Regions from separate parts of the Clostridium neuense genome, predicted to be linked through region 2. Evidence: riboswitches for the same ligand, from Rfam matches in the RefSeq annotation. Region 2 holds a riboswitch; the other holds the start of a gene.
The links. Region 2 has a riboswitch for S-adenosylmethionine ahead of nifH (nitrogenase iron protein). Riboswitches for the same ligand answer to the same signal wherever they lie in the genome.
Positions count from the first base shown of each region.

Region 1: linked by a shared signal. The riboswitch ahead of ACJDT4_RS08435 (O-acetylhomoserine aminocarboxypropyltransferase/cysteine synthase family protein) and the one ahead of nifH (nitrogenase iron protein) in region 2 are both predicted to bind S-adenosylmethionine.

Region 1 covers NZ_JBJIAA010000006.1:109,323-115,724, reverse strand. Annotated here, with positions in the region: gene ACJDT4_RS08460 (sensor histidine kinase) at 1-971, shown strand, start outside; gene ACJDT4_RS08455 (hypothetical protein) at 1,048-2,289, shown strand; tRNA gene ACJDT4_RS08450 (tRNA-Trp) at 2,413-2,487, opposite strand; gene ACJDT4_RS08445 (D-alanine--D-alanine ligase) at 2,872-3,762, shown strand; gene ACJDT4_RS08440 (YwqG family protein) at 3,777-4,625, shown strand; SAM riboswitch class I at 4,749-4,857, shown strand; gene ACJDT4_RS08435 (O-acetylhomoserine aminocarboxypropyltransferase/cysteine synthase family protein) at 5,032-6,315, shown strand.
Region 2 covers NZ_JBJIAA010000018.1:99,883-106,284, forward strand. Annotated here, with positions in the region: gene ACJDT4_RS19385 (DUF2922 domain-containing protein) at 1-81, opposite strand, end outside; gene ACJDT4_RS19390 (DUF1659 domain-containing protein) at 97-321, opposite strand; gene ACJDT4_RS19395 (nitrogenase component 1) at 415-1,695, opposite strand; gene ACJDT4_RS19400 (nitrogenase component 1) at 1,749-3,266, opposite strand; gene nifH (nitrogenase iron protein) at 3,740-4,567, opposite strand; SAM riboswitch class I at 4,776-4,881, opposite strand; gene ACJDT4_RS19410 (response regulator transcription factor) at 5,180-5,872, opposite strand; gene ACJDT4_RS19415 (ABC transporter permease) at 6,336-6,402, opposite strand, start outside.

The sequences.
Region 1 (6,402 bases), on a different contig from region 2:
TTATTATATTGGGGTTAATTTCATTGGTAGTTGGAATTGCTTTTGGAATTTTGTATTTGGTTCCGTTTACAAATGATATAAATAAAATAATTTATTCAGTAGCCAATATTCAAAATGGAGATTTTAAAAATATAAAAAAGCTTAGTAGAAATGATGAACTTGGAACTTTAAGTAATGGTGTAGAATTTATGAGTAATACCATAGAAAATGATATTATTGTTTTAAAAAAGCAAAGAGATGATTTAAGCAAAGCTGTTGAGAAACTAGAAAAAATGGGCAAAGAACAAAAAGAATTTATAGGGAATGTTACTCATGAATTTAAAACTCCCCTTACGTCAATAAAAGCATCAGCAGATATAATGCTTATGTATGAGTATGATCCTAATTTTGTTAAAGAAGCTTCAAGCAGTATAGTTAAGGAATGTAATAGACTTTGTGATATGGTTGATAATGTTTTGAAGCTATCGTCCTTGGAAAAATATGATTTTGAAGTGAAAAAGAAAGCTGTTAAGCTAAAACCTTTAATTGAGCAGATTTCTTCTAGAATGCTTGGAAAGATAAAAAAATACAATATCGAATATAGCACTAACCTTAAGGATTTAACCATAATAGGTGATGAGGAAGGAGTTAGGCATATACTAATTAATTTAATAGATAATGCTATTAAGTATAACAAACCTAATGGAAGCATAAGCATATGTACATATGACAGGGAAAAGGAAGTTTATATAGAGGTGGCTGATACTGGAATTGGTATTTCTGATAAGGATTTAGATAAAATATTTGAAAATTTTTATAGGATTAAAAACGATAGGAGTAGGAAAACTGGAGGAACTGGAATTGGACTTTCATTTGTTAAAAAGATGGTTGAAAAGCAAAATGGGAGAGTGTTAGTAACTTCAGAAATAGATGTTGGTTCAAGGTTTACCATTATATTGCCGCAAGATATTAAATTAATGAGTTTACATTAATATGACATTATCGTGATATTAATGTAAAGGTAGTAGAATATGATAATAATCATAAAACATACTAGGAGGTAATATTATGGTAAAGAAAAAAGTAATGATAGGATTGCTTTCAGCTGCTGTTTTGTGTACAAGTGCAGGTATTGGTTATAAACAAATATTTGCCAACAATGTTAAAAAGAATGTTACGCTTTTAAGCTATTCAGCAGCAAAGGTTGCAAAAACTGATGCAACTTTTAAAATTAATGCTTTATCTTGTGGTGAAGCTGTTGAATGGCTAAGTGACAATGAGGTTTTGACCTTAAATAAAAAGTCAGAGTATAGTAATCCTAACATACCAGGTATTAAATACCCAGTTTATTATTTAAGTGTGTATAACATAAATACAGGAAAAACAAAAGATTTTAAAGATGTTAATGATGCTGGTGATCCTATTAAGATTTCGCCGGATAAAAAATATGTTCTTTATACTGAACCAAAAGTTATGCCACAGGTAGGTAATACTGAATGGCAAAATGATTTGAATTCTGGCAAGCTTTTTAGTAGAAGTGTAAAAATATTAAATTTAACTAATGGAAAGATTACTGATTTTAAGGGAGAGTATAAGGCAAAAGAAGCAAATTATAGTTGGATAGATAATAATAAATTATTTGTTTATTATCCAAATGAAGGAAATAAGTGGAATGTTGAAAATGTAGATGGAACAATATATAAGACGGGCAATGTTAAAGCTCCTGTTGCAGGAAGCCATCCTTGGCCTGCAAGTAATTTAAATATTAAAGTTTCTGGAAATGATGTTTCTGGTAATTTTATAGTAGAAGTTGATGATCCTTCTGCAACTGGTGAAGACATGAAATCAACATACTACTCTGTTAATGTAGCAACAAATGAGATGAAACAGATATATAGAACCGTAGGAACCGCTGTAGGATATACTTTGGAAAATAATGTGCTTTTAATTGATGATTGGAATAAAACCGATGATTTTACAAGACTTGTTTATTTTAATGATGAAGGTGTTAAGTTGGGTGAAGCTAAAACTACTGAATTTAATAGGAATAGTGCTGTAGGTCCTGTATATGATATTTCGAAGGACGGAAAAACTATTGCATTTCCAGCTATAATACCATTACCAAAGGGTACTCCAATTAAAGATGTAATTAAAGATACTACCACTTCCTTAGATATTTTGGATTTATCTACTGGTAAAATGAAGAAAGTTTATCAAAGTAAAAATTTAATAAAGGACATAAGGTGGAGTCAAGATGGAACATCTTTAATATTTAATGATGGAAAACAATACATTCTTAAGATACAGTAAAGTGCTGGAGATGATTGGGATAGTTTTTTTAAAATATTACAGACAAAAAAGAAAAGTAGCTGATAAACTATCAACTACTTTAAACACTTGAAAATATTACTGCTAAACTACATTAATGATATTTGGCAGGGGCAGTAGGATTTGAACCCACAACCAATGGTTTTGGAGACCACTACTCTACCGTTGAGCCATACCCCTTTATGTATTAATAATCGTTAAATATATAATAATTACCGACAAAGACTATTATAAAATAGAAATCCTAATCAGTCAAGCACGATTTCTTAATTATGCTTATTTATTTGATATTAGTATGTAATTGCTTTAAATTTTAACCCTGGAAAATAATTAATAGAATATACTTAATATAGTCATACTTTTTTAACAAAAATGGCTTATTATTAAGTTACAGGCAAGTAATGATAATAAAAAAGATATTTACTAAAGTAGTTGAAACATCCCTCTTTTCAACTACTTTTTTTTGTTCCACACTAGAATATAAAAACATGTTTTGTGGAGCTTATACTAAGCCACTATTAATTATATAATTATATAACAGAGTATTTAAGGGAGTTGTTATACATGAAAATAGGTGTGCTTATGGGTGGAATATCATCGGAAAGAGAAATATCCATTCTTTCTGGAAAGGAAATTGTTAAAAATCTTGATAAAAATAAATATGAAGTTTATCCAATTATAATAAATTCAAAGGATGAGGTAATTGAAAAAGTAAAAGGTATAGATTTTGCATTGCTAGCTTTTCACGGTGCTTTTGGAGAAGATGGAACTATACAGGCTCTGCTTAATAGCATTTCAATGCCTTATTCTGGTTGTAATATGCTTACAAGTGCTATATGTATGGATAAAAAGCAAACTAAGAGGATATTAAAGGCAGAAAATATTAATACAGCGCCTTTCTATGTTATTTATAAAAATAAAAAAGTTGATTTTGAAAAAATTGAGTTACTTCAGTATCCTATGTTTGTAAAGCCTAATAATGGAGGATCAAGCATAGGCATATCAATGGCTTCAAATAAACAAGAGTTGGAGCAAAATATAAAAGAAGCTTTTAAATATGATGATGAAGTTATAGTTGAAAAATATATAGCTGGGAATGAATATACAGTTTGCATGCTAAATGGAGAGATTTTACCTATATTATCAATTAAGTCAAAGGGGAATTTTTTTGATTATAAATGCAAATATACTGAAGGAGAATCTGAAGAAATATTGGCAAAGATTCCAAACGAATTAGAAAATAAAATAAAAGATGTTTCAAAATGCTGCTGGCAGATATTTGATTGCAAGGCATATGTTAGAGTTGATATTATAGTAAGTAATGGAATGCCATATGTACTGGAGTTAAATACACTTCCAGGAATGACAACAAATTCGTTGTTTCCTAAAAGTGCAGCATTAGCAGGAATGAAATACAGTGTCTTGTTAGATAAAATAATTGAATATTCTTTATGAATGGTGGTAAAAAAGTGGACTATATTGAAGCAGCTAAAAAAATCAAATTAAATTCTATAAAAGTAAATTTTGATGTAGAAAATACTGAAAAATTACCTATTGGAACATCAAAGGTTGGTGGGCATCCAGATTTGCCAGAGGGCTTTAAATGGTATTATTTTAATGGAAGGGTTCCTCTTGAAGATTTTACAAAAAATAGACCGCTTAGTTTTATTGCTCAAATAAATTGTAAAGAAGTTAAAAAGTATGATTTAGATAATAGACTTCCAAGCACGGGAATCCTTTATTTTTTCTATGAACTTGAAACTATGTCCTGGGGATTTGACCCAAATGACAAGGGTTCAGCCAGGGTTTATTATTACGATGGAGATATTTCAAAGCTTGTTAGAACTGATTATCCAGAAGACATGCCTAGAGAATATAAGCTGCCTTCAATAAAATTAACCTTTGAAAGTGAAGAAAATATTCCGGATTATGAAGAAATCGAAGACATATGCAATGAGTATAATTCAAGTGGATATGAAATATATGATGAATTTAAATATAAAGGTAATATGGCGCCTGATTTTTCAAATAAGCTTTTAGGATATGCCGATTCTATTCAAGGCTCTATGCTTCATGAATGTGAAGGGGTTTCAAGAAAAATATATTGCGGCGGAAAATTGGATATTACGCCTGAGGAGCAGGAAGAAATAAAAGCACATAAAAGTGAATGGAAATTACTTTTTCAGCTAGGTACTGTTTCAAAGGGAGATTTTGAGCTTATGTTTGGTGATTGTGGAGAAATATATTTTTATATAAGAGAAGATGATCTTAAAAATAAAAACTTTGAAAATGTGTGGCTTATATTGCAATGTGGTTAAAAATAATAAATATATTTTAAAAAAGTATATTGACATGAGTTTAAAACATGATATAATTTAAACATAAGCAAGTTAATAATTCCTATTTGATTAATAGGAAATAAAATCGAATAAATATTTAGCATCTTATCAAGAGAGGTGGAGGGACTGGCCCGATGAAACCCAACAACCAGCATTTTTCATTTGAATGCATGGTGTTAATTCCTGCAAATTAAGTTTTGAGAGATAAGAGGATAATTAAGCTAACAGTATATAGTAAATTAATCCTCTTCATGGTAGAAGGGGATTTTTTATATACAGTTTTATATGTATCTTCAAAAAAGCAATTGAAAGATGTGCAAATATTAATTTGAATTTTTGAAAAATTACAAAATATCAAAATTAATTATTAAAGGAGAAATTAGAAATGAGTGAAGAAAGAAAGTTCGGTTTTGAAACATTACAAGTACATGCAGGACAGGTGCCAGACCCAGCAACAGGAGCAAGAGCAGTTCCGATTTATCAGACGTCATCATACGTATTTAAAAATGCAGATCATGCAGCAAATTTATTTCAATTAAAAGAACCAGGAAATGTTTATTCAAGAATAATGAATCCAACAACAGATGTGTTTGAAAATAGAATAGCAGCACTTGAAGGTGGAGTAGCTGGTCTTGCAACAGCATCAGGACTTGCAGCAATAACATATGCAATCTTAAACGTAGCAAGTGCAGGAGACGAAATTGTAGCAGCAAGTACATTATATGGTGGAACTTATGAATTATTTGGAGTTACATTAAAGAAACTTGGAATAAAGGTTGTTTTTGTAGATCCAGATGATCCAGAAAATATAAGAAAAGCAATAACAGATAAGACAAAAGCAGTATATGGAGAAACCATAGGAAATCCAAGAATAAATGTTCTTGATATAGAAGCAGTAGCAAACATAGCTCATGAAAATAAAATACCACTTATAATAGATAATACTTTTGGAACACCATATTTAATAAGACCAATAGAATTTGGAGCAGATGTTGTAGTACATTCAGCAACAAAGTTTATAGGAGGTCATGGAACAACTATAGGAGGAGTTATAGTTGATGGTGGTAAATTTGATTGGAGAGCAAGCGGAAAATTTCCTGATTTTACAACACCGGATAAGAGCTATAATGGTTTAGTATATGCAGATTTAGGAGCACCTGCTTTTGCATTGAAGGCAAGAGTACAACTTCTTAGAAATACAGGAGCAACACTTAGTCCTCAAAGTGCATTTTATTTCTTACAAGGCTTAGAATCACTTTCACTTAGAGTTCAAAAACATGTAGAAAATACAAGGAAGGTAGTAGAATTCTTAAGTAACCATCCAAAGGTTGCATGGGTTAATTATCCTGAACTTGAAAGCAGCCAATATAAAGAACTTGCTAAGAAGTATTTACCTAAAGGAGCTGGTTCTATATTCACATTTGGAATAAAGGGAGGACTTGAAGCAGGAAAGAATTTTATAAATAGCGTTAAATTATTCTCACTTCTTGCAAATGTTGCAGATGCAAAATCACTTGTAATACATCCTTCAAGTACAACACATGCAGAACTTAATGCAGAAGAACAAAAAGCAGCTGGAGTTACTCCAGATATGATAAGACTTTCAATAGGTGTTGAAGATGCTGATGATTTAATTTGGGACTTAAATCAAGCTCTTGAGAAAGCTTGATGAAGTAGCAGTATTTTAAAAAATTAAATAAACTTTTAATTAAATTTATTGACATTGACGATGATATAATTAATGATTTGAAAATAT
Region 2 (6,402 bases):
ACTGTCCTTTACATTTGGAACATTTAAAGTTGCTTTTTTTCCTCCATCAGTTAAAAAAGTCATAGTTAAACTCTTAGCCATTTAAATCCCTCCCTATTATTGATTCACAATTTTACTGTGATCTATTTTTTCTATTCCTGTTACTGTTACAGACATAAGTGATGCCAAAACATTACCTACTGAATAAATATCATCATCTGAAGCCGAAACATCTACATTAGAAAACTTAACTGCTTTTTCTTTATCCTTTCCGTCTGCTCCCTTACCTAATGAATATACAAGCTGAATTGCTGTTTGAAATTTAGTAGCATTTGCTGCCATATTATCAACCCCTTTCACCTTGTATATATGATTAAATTTTAAAAATGCTAAAAAACTTTTAAAAAATCAATTATAAATTACTCAGCATATGCTTTAAGCGCTTGCGCTAACTATAGTAGTATATATTTTTTCAAGCAAAGTAAGTGCTCCTTTATATCCTATATAGGATTTTGATATAACAACCTCATAGGATGCTGGGAACCCTATTTCAACTATAGAACCCTTCAATTCTTTTGCCAAATCCCTTTCCCACGTAGTTCCAAATATAATTGGTGGTTTATGTCCAAAATCAGTTTTTCTTATTTTGTCATGAATTGTGTAGCTATCTTCTTCAAATTCCACGTCTAATGAAACATCCTCTGCTATATGTTTATATTCTTCTTTAATGATATCTCTATATTTTTGAGGCGGATTTTCAGTTATAATTTGTTTTGCAGGTATCAATCCAAGCTGATTCACTAAAAACTTTGTTATAGCTAAGTTATATGCACTATCCCCTACAATGGCAAACTTAGCTGGAAGCCCCCACCAGTACTCTGCATAAAAATCTGAAAAATCCTCTAAGTACTGATAATATCTTTTTTCCTCAGCTTCAATAAATTTCTCAGCCCTACTTTTATCAATCCCCGCAAAATCAACCACTTTTCTTAAAAACTCACTGGTTTCCTTAGCCCCTATTGGTATCACAGGAATATGCAAATATGGCTGATTATATTTGCTTTTTAGATGCTCTGCAGTTTTAAGTCCAAGCCATGGAGATAAAACTAAATTGAATTGTGCTTTCTTGATATTTTTCCACTCCGAAATGCCTTTGCTTTCATGCCCAAATAAAATATTTACCTCAAAGCCTACACCCTCTAAAATCCTCTTAATTTCTGTAAGATCACCTCTCCAAAAAGTATTGTGATACGGAAGAAGTGACCACACATTTACAAGTCCCTTTTGCTTAGGGCCATCATAATCACCTACATATTGATCAATAATAGCTTCTGTTACCAGTTCATGACCTATAAAATTATTTCCTTTAAATCCTCCCGTTTCCGCATATACTACCGGAAAATTCTTGTCTTGAAATTCACTAACTACAGCGCCAACATCATCTCCTACAATATCTGGAATGCAGCCCGTCATAACCACAAATAAATCTGCATCCAAAACCTTGAAGGAAGCTTCAATTAGTTCTCTAAGTCTATTGGCACCTCCAAATACAACTTCTTTTTCATGTATATTAGTGCTAGGTACAACAGAACCTCCTCCGTATCCTCCACCTTGAAATCCATTATAAAAGCTTATATTTGCAGTTTGCTTATCCGCACAACCTGGTCCACAGTGAGTAATTGGAATTACTCTTGGAATTGCAAAAGCACTATGCATTGCCCCAATAGCACAGCCATACCTAACCTGCTCAATTGAATTAGACACTATCCTCACTCCTTCCCCACAGCATAATTTTGCTTTTCAAGTATATATGGATCTGTTTGCTCAAGCCACCACTTTGTATATGGTAGTTTTACATGCTTAGATAAATCTTCATGAAATTTTTTATGTGCAAGTATTTCAAGAATTGTTTCACCTAAATTTAAAATCCCCTGATAACCTACAGCATGATGTTCATCACCAAGTGGCGCTGCTGGAATTCCCATACGCGAAGCAAGTGGAGCAAGCCCATTATGTCTTATAAGTATAAAATCGGGCTTTACTTTTTTAAGCAATCCATAAAATTGATATTGCTGTTTGTTGCTTACACTAAAATTGGGAACATCATCGTAGTGCTTTACCAAAAAAGCTAAAGAATCCTTACTTTCATCATTATTGTCATACACAGGATCATGATGAAATACAAGGGAGCCATCAACCTGAATTCCAAGCTCTTTAAGCACTGCAATAAGCCCATGCGCATATGCAGAACCTGTTGCAACATAACCTTTTTTACCCTTTAAAAGCGTTCTAAGTTCTCCCAATTTTGGAGCTATTCTTTGGTGTTCTCTTTCTATATAAGCCTCTGCCTTTTCCTCCCTATGTGTGACCTTAGCAAGTTCTCGTATCCAGGCGTCTGTACCCGCAATTCCATATGGCTGTGGTGCTTTAACCTCTGGTACTCCAAATTGTTCTTCTAAAACAGCTGCAATATAAGATGATAAAGTATGACAAAATGTAACAGTAGCTGCTGCTTCTGAAAGCTTTTCAAGATCCTCCACCCTTGCCAGGTCTACAGCATAATTTACCCTAAGACCTAGTTCTTTAAGTATTGGTGTAAAAACATCACTTCCCCAGAGATTGATTACATTAACCAAATCTTCTTGTTTCTTGGGATGTTTATTAACTATCTGCCTTAAAATTCCATGCTGTGTTGCATCAAAACCTGTACTCCAATGTTTTGACATAAATCCTTCGCAGGGTATTGGAATGATTGGTATTTTAAGTTCTTCCTGCATTTTAGTTGTTATACTATCTATATCCTCTCCAATTATTCCTGCAGCACAAGAGGTTCCAACGAAAATTGCTTTTGGATGATGTCTATCCCACGCATCTCTTATAGATTGTTCTAATTTATCAAGTGCTCCAAACACCGTATCTGTTTCCTTCATATTAGTATTTATTATCTTTATATTTTCAATTGGTAAGTTTCTAATAGCTAAACCATTTCTATATATGGAGTTATATGATACTTGACCAGCTCCACAGCCTATTGGTGAATGCTGAATTAAAACTGCATCTCTCACATTTCCAGCCTGACACTCAACCATCTGCTCACTGCAGGTTGAACCTTGTGTAAATGGACCTACAGCTTCACAAAGTTTCTTTCCTCCGTTTCCCTTACAACCAGCACAGGTAAATGCGGAATCCTTAGACAACTCTGAAGCTTTTCCAGTTCTCCAGCCAATTATAGTTCCAAGGCGCTTTTCACGGGTTTTTACCACTGAAGTTTTAAGATCAAATCTCATTGAATTTACCTCCTCCTAAACTTAAATAAAAATCTTAATAAAGATAAACCACTCTGAAACTTGAAATTTATTTGTACTAAAATGCCATCTTCTGGGCATTATGGTGCACATGAATTTAAATAGTTGAAGCGGTTTATCTATATAGATAGACAACATGAAAGTTTCAAATGACTAATATCAAGTTTATCCCGTAAACCTAAGATTTTGCTTAGAGTACAGAGGACAGTTAAGGATGATTTTTCTCTGCTATGCTTCGAAAAATCTAAAACTTATTGCGCCCAAGGCACTTAAAATATAGTGTCCAGCAAAGCTGACACTATTAAGTTCTAAGATTTACCTGAGAGAAGCGAAAGGCAAATCCACATTCACTCTACTCTCTACTCCTTGCTCTCTACTATTCTTCAAATTCAAGTTTATAAGGATAAATTTGGTATTAGTAATTTAAAGCTTTCCGCTTGTTTATCTACAGTAGCTTATATTGCCTGTTCTATTAAGCCATGTGTCAAAATTATTTCTTCAAGTCTTTTTTGTGTCATTGGCTTTGGAATCACAAAATTTTTATTTTTTTCTATTGCTTCTGCCAACGATCTATACTCATTTGCTTGATTTGATTCTGGAGCAAATTGTATTACAGTTTGTTTATTAATTTCTGCCCTTTGAACTACATTATCTCTTGGTACAAAATAAATAAGTTGTGTACCTAATTCCTCTGCAAATGCCTCCAGCAGTTTCTTCTCGTTGTCTACTTTTCTGCTGTTACATATAATTCCACCCAATCTAACTCCGCCCTTATTGGCATATTTTTGTACTCCCTTTGATATATTATTTGCTGCATAAAGTGCCATCATTTCCCCACTAGCTACAATATATATTTCTTTTGCCTTACCTTCACGAATTGGCATAGCAAAGCCACCACAAACAACATCACCTAAAACATCATAAAAAACATAATCCAAATCTTCTGTATATGCTCCAAGCCTTTCAAGCATGCTTATAGAAGTTATAATACCTCTGCCAGCACATCCTACACCCGGTTCAGGTCCACCGGATTCTACACATCTTATTCCTTTAAAGCCTTTTTTCATTAGATAATTTAAATCTACATCCTCTCCTTCTTCTCTCAAGGTATCTAATACTGTTCTCTGTGCAAGTCCTCCTAAAAGCAATCTTGTAGAATCAGCCTTTGGATCGCAGCCAACTACCATAACATTTTTTCCTCTTTCAGATAAACCTGCAGTCAAATTTTGAGTTGTTGTAGATTTACCTATTCCACCTTTTCCATAAATAGCTATTTGCCTCATAATATATACTCCTCCTAAATTTATTTGCTTTTATTAAAATTAAAAAGGCCAAGTTTCATATCTCAGGAAGCATTTCCATGCGATATAAAACTTGACCTCTGGTTTATCCAGTCAATCAACAGAATATCTATATAATATTTTTTATAAACTAAGTTGTTCATATAAAAAAACTTTCCGTAATAAGCTACAGAAAGTTAAACTCTACCGTCTCTTATCTCTCAGGTTACTCCTGCTGGAATTAACACCTTAAATAAAACAATTATTCAGGTTGTTGGATTTCATCGGGCCAATCCCTCCATCTCTCTTGATAAGACTCTAAACAACTATTAAGTTATTACCTATCACTCAGATAGGATTAGTATTCTAATTTATAATATTAATTATACCACCTATACTCTTCATGTCAATATATTTTTAATTGTTTCAATCTAAATAAAGTGTCGAGCACAGCTGACACCATCAAGTTCTAAGATTTACCTGAGCAAAGCAAAAGGTAAATCATCCTTAACTATCAATTGTCAACTGTCCATTGTCAACTGATTAAGGCATACAAAATATTACTTGTAAAATTATAACACCAGCTATTTTAAGCTTTCAGCTTATTTATCTATATTATCCCCTAAACCTGTAGCCAACTCCCCATACGGTTTCTATATATTCTGGATTGGAGGTATCTTTCTCTATCTTTTCTCTTATCTTTTTTATATGTACGGTTACGGTAGCTATCTCACCTATAGAATCCATATGCCATATTCTATCGAAAAGTTCTCCCTTACTAAAAACTCTATTTGGATTTTGAGCCAAAAATAGCAGCAAATCAAATTCCTTAGTAGTAAACACTACTTCTTTTCCATTTACAAACACCTTTCTAGATGCTTTATTTATATTAAGACCTCTGATTTGTATATCTTCATCATCAAAGTTTTTATTTCCCTGTGTTAATCTTTCATATCTATTTATGTGTGCCTTCACTCTTGCAACAAGTTCACTGGGACTAAATGGCTTTGTCATATAATCATCCGCTCCAAGACCAAGTCCTCTTATCTTATCTATATCCTCTTTTCTTGCAGAAACCATTAAAATTGGTATATCTTTAACCTTTCTGACTTCCCTGCAAATATCAAATCCACTTATTTCCGGAAGCATTAAATCCAATACTATGAGGTCATAATCCCTTGACTTTGCGTATTCAAGACCGCTTTTTCCCGAAGTTTCTATGTCTACATCAAAATTACTAAGCTCAAGATAATCCTTTTCAAGCTCCGCTATGCTTATTTCATCCTCTATAATTAAAATCTTTTTCATAAACTCACCCCATATAAAAATTGCGAAGGAACAATGCTTCGCTCCCACGGTTGTGCAATGAAAAAATTCCTCCGTACCTACGGAATTTTAGGCGTGAATATTTGTTAATCAATTAATTTTTTGTAATATATGTATACCAACACCAGTTTACATTGATTAACCATTTTTACAGCGCATTTTTCGTAGAGAAGCGGAGAAAAATATTCCTTGATTTTCCGCCCTGCGAAGTAACGTCATTGAAGGAATAGTTTAAATAAAATTTTGTAAATCTTAGTGGCAAATTGTTAAAAGCTTTAGAGATTTCAATTTGTTTGAGCATTTTTTCAGCGAGTTATTGAAAGCTCTTAAGATTTTAACAATTTGACGCTTAGATTTATTAATTTTATTTAATATTCCAAGATGATGTTAATTCGCAATATCTTTATATTATACACCAACCTAAAATTTAAATGTATATTTTTAATTACTCAAACCTAAGTGCTTCCATTGGGCTAAGCTTTGAAGCTTTATTTGCTGGATACATTCCAAAA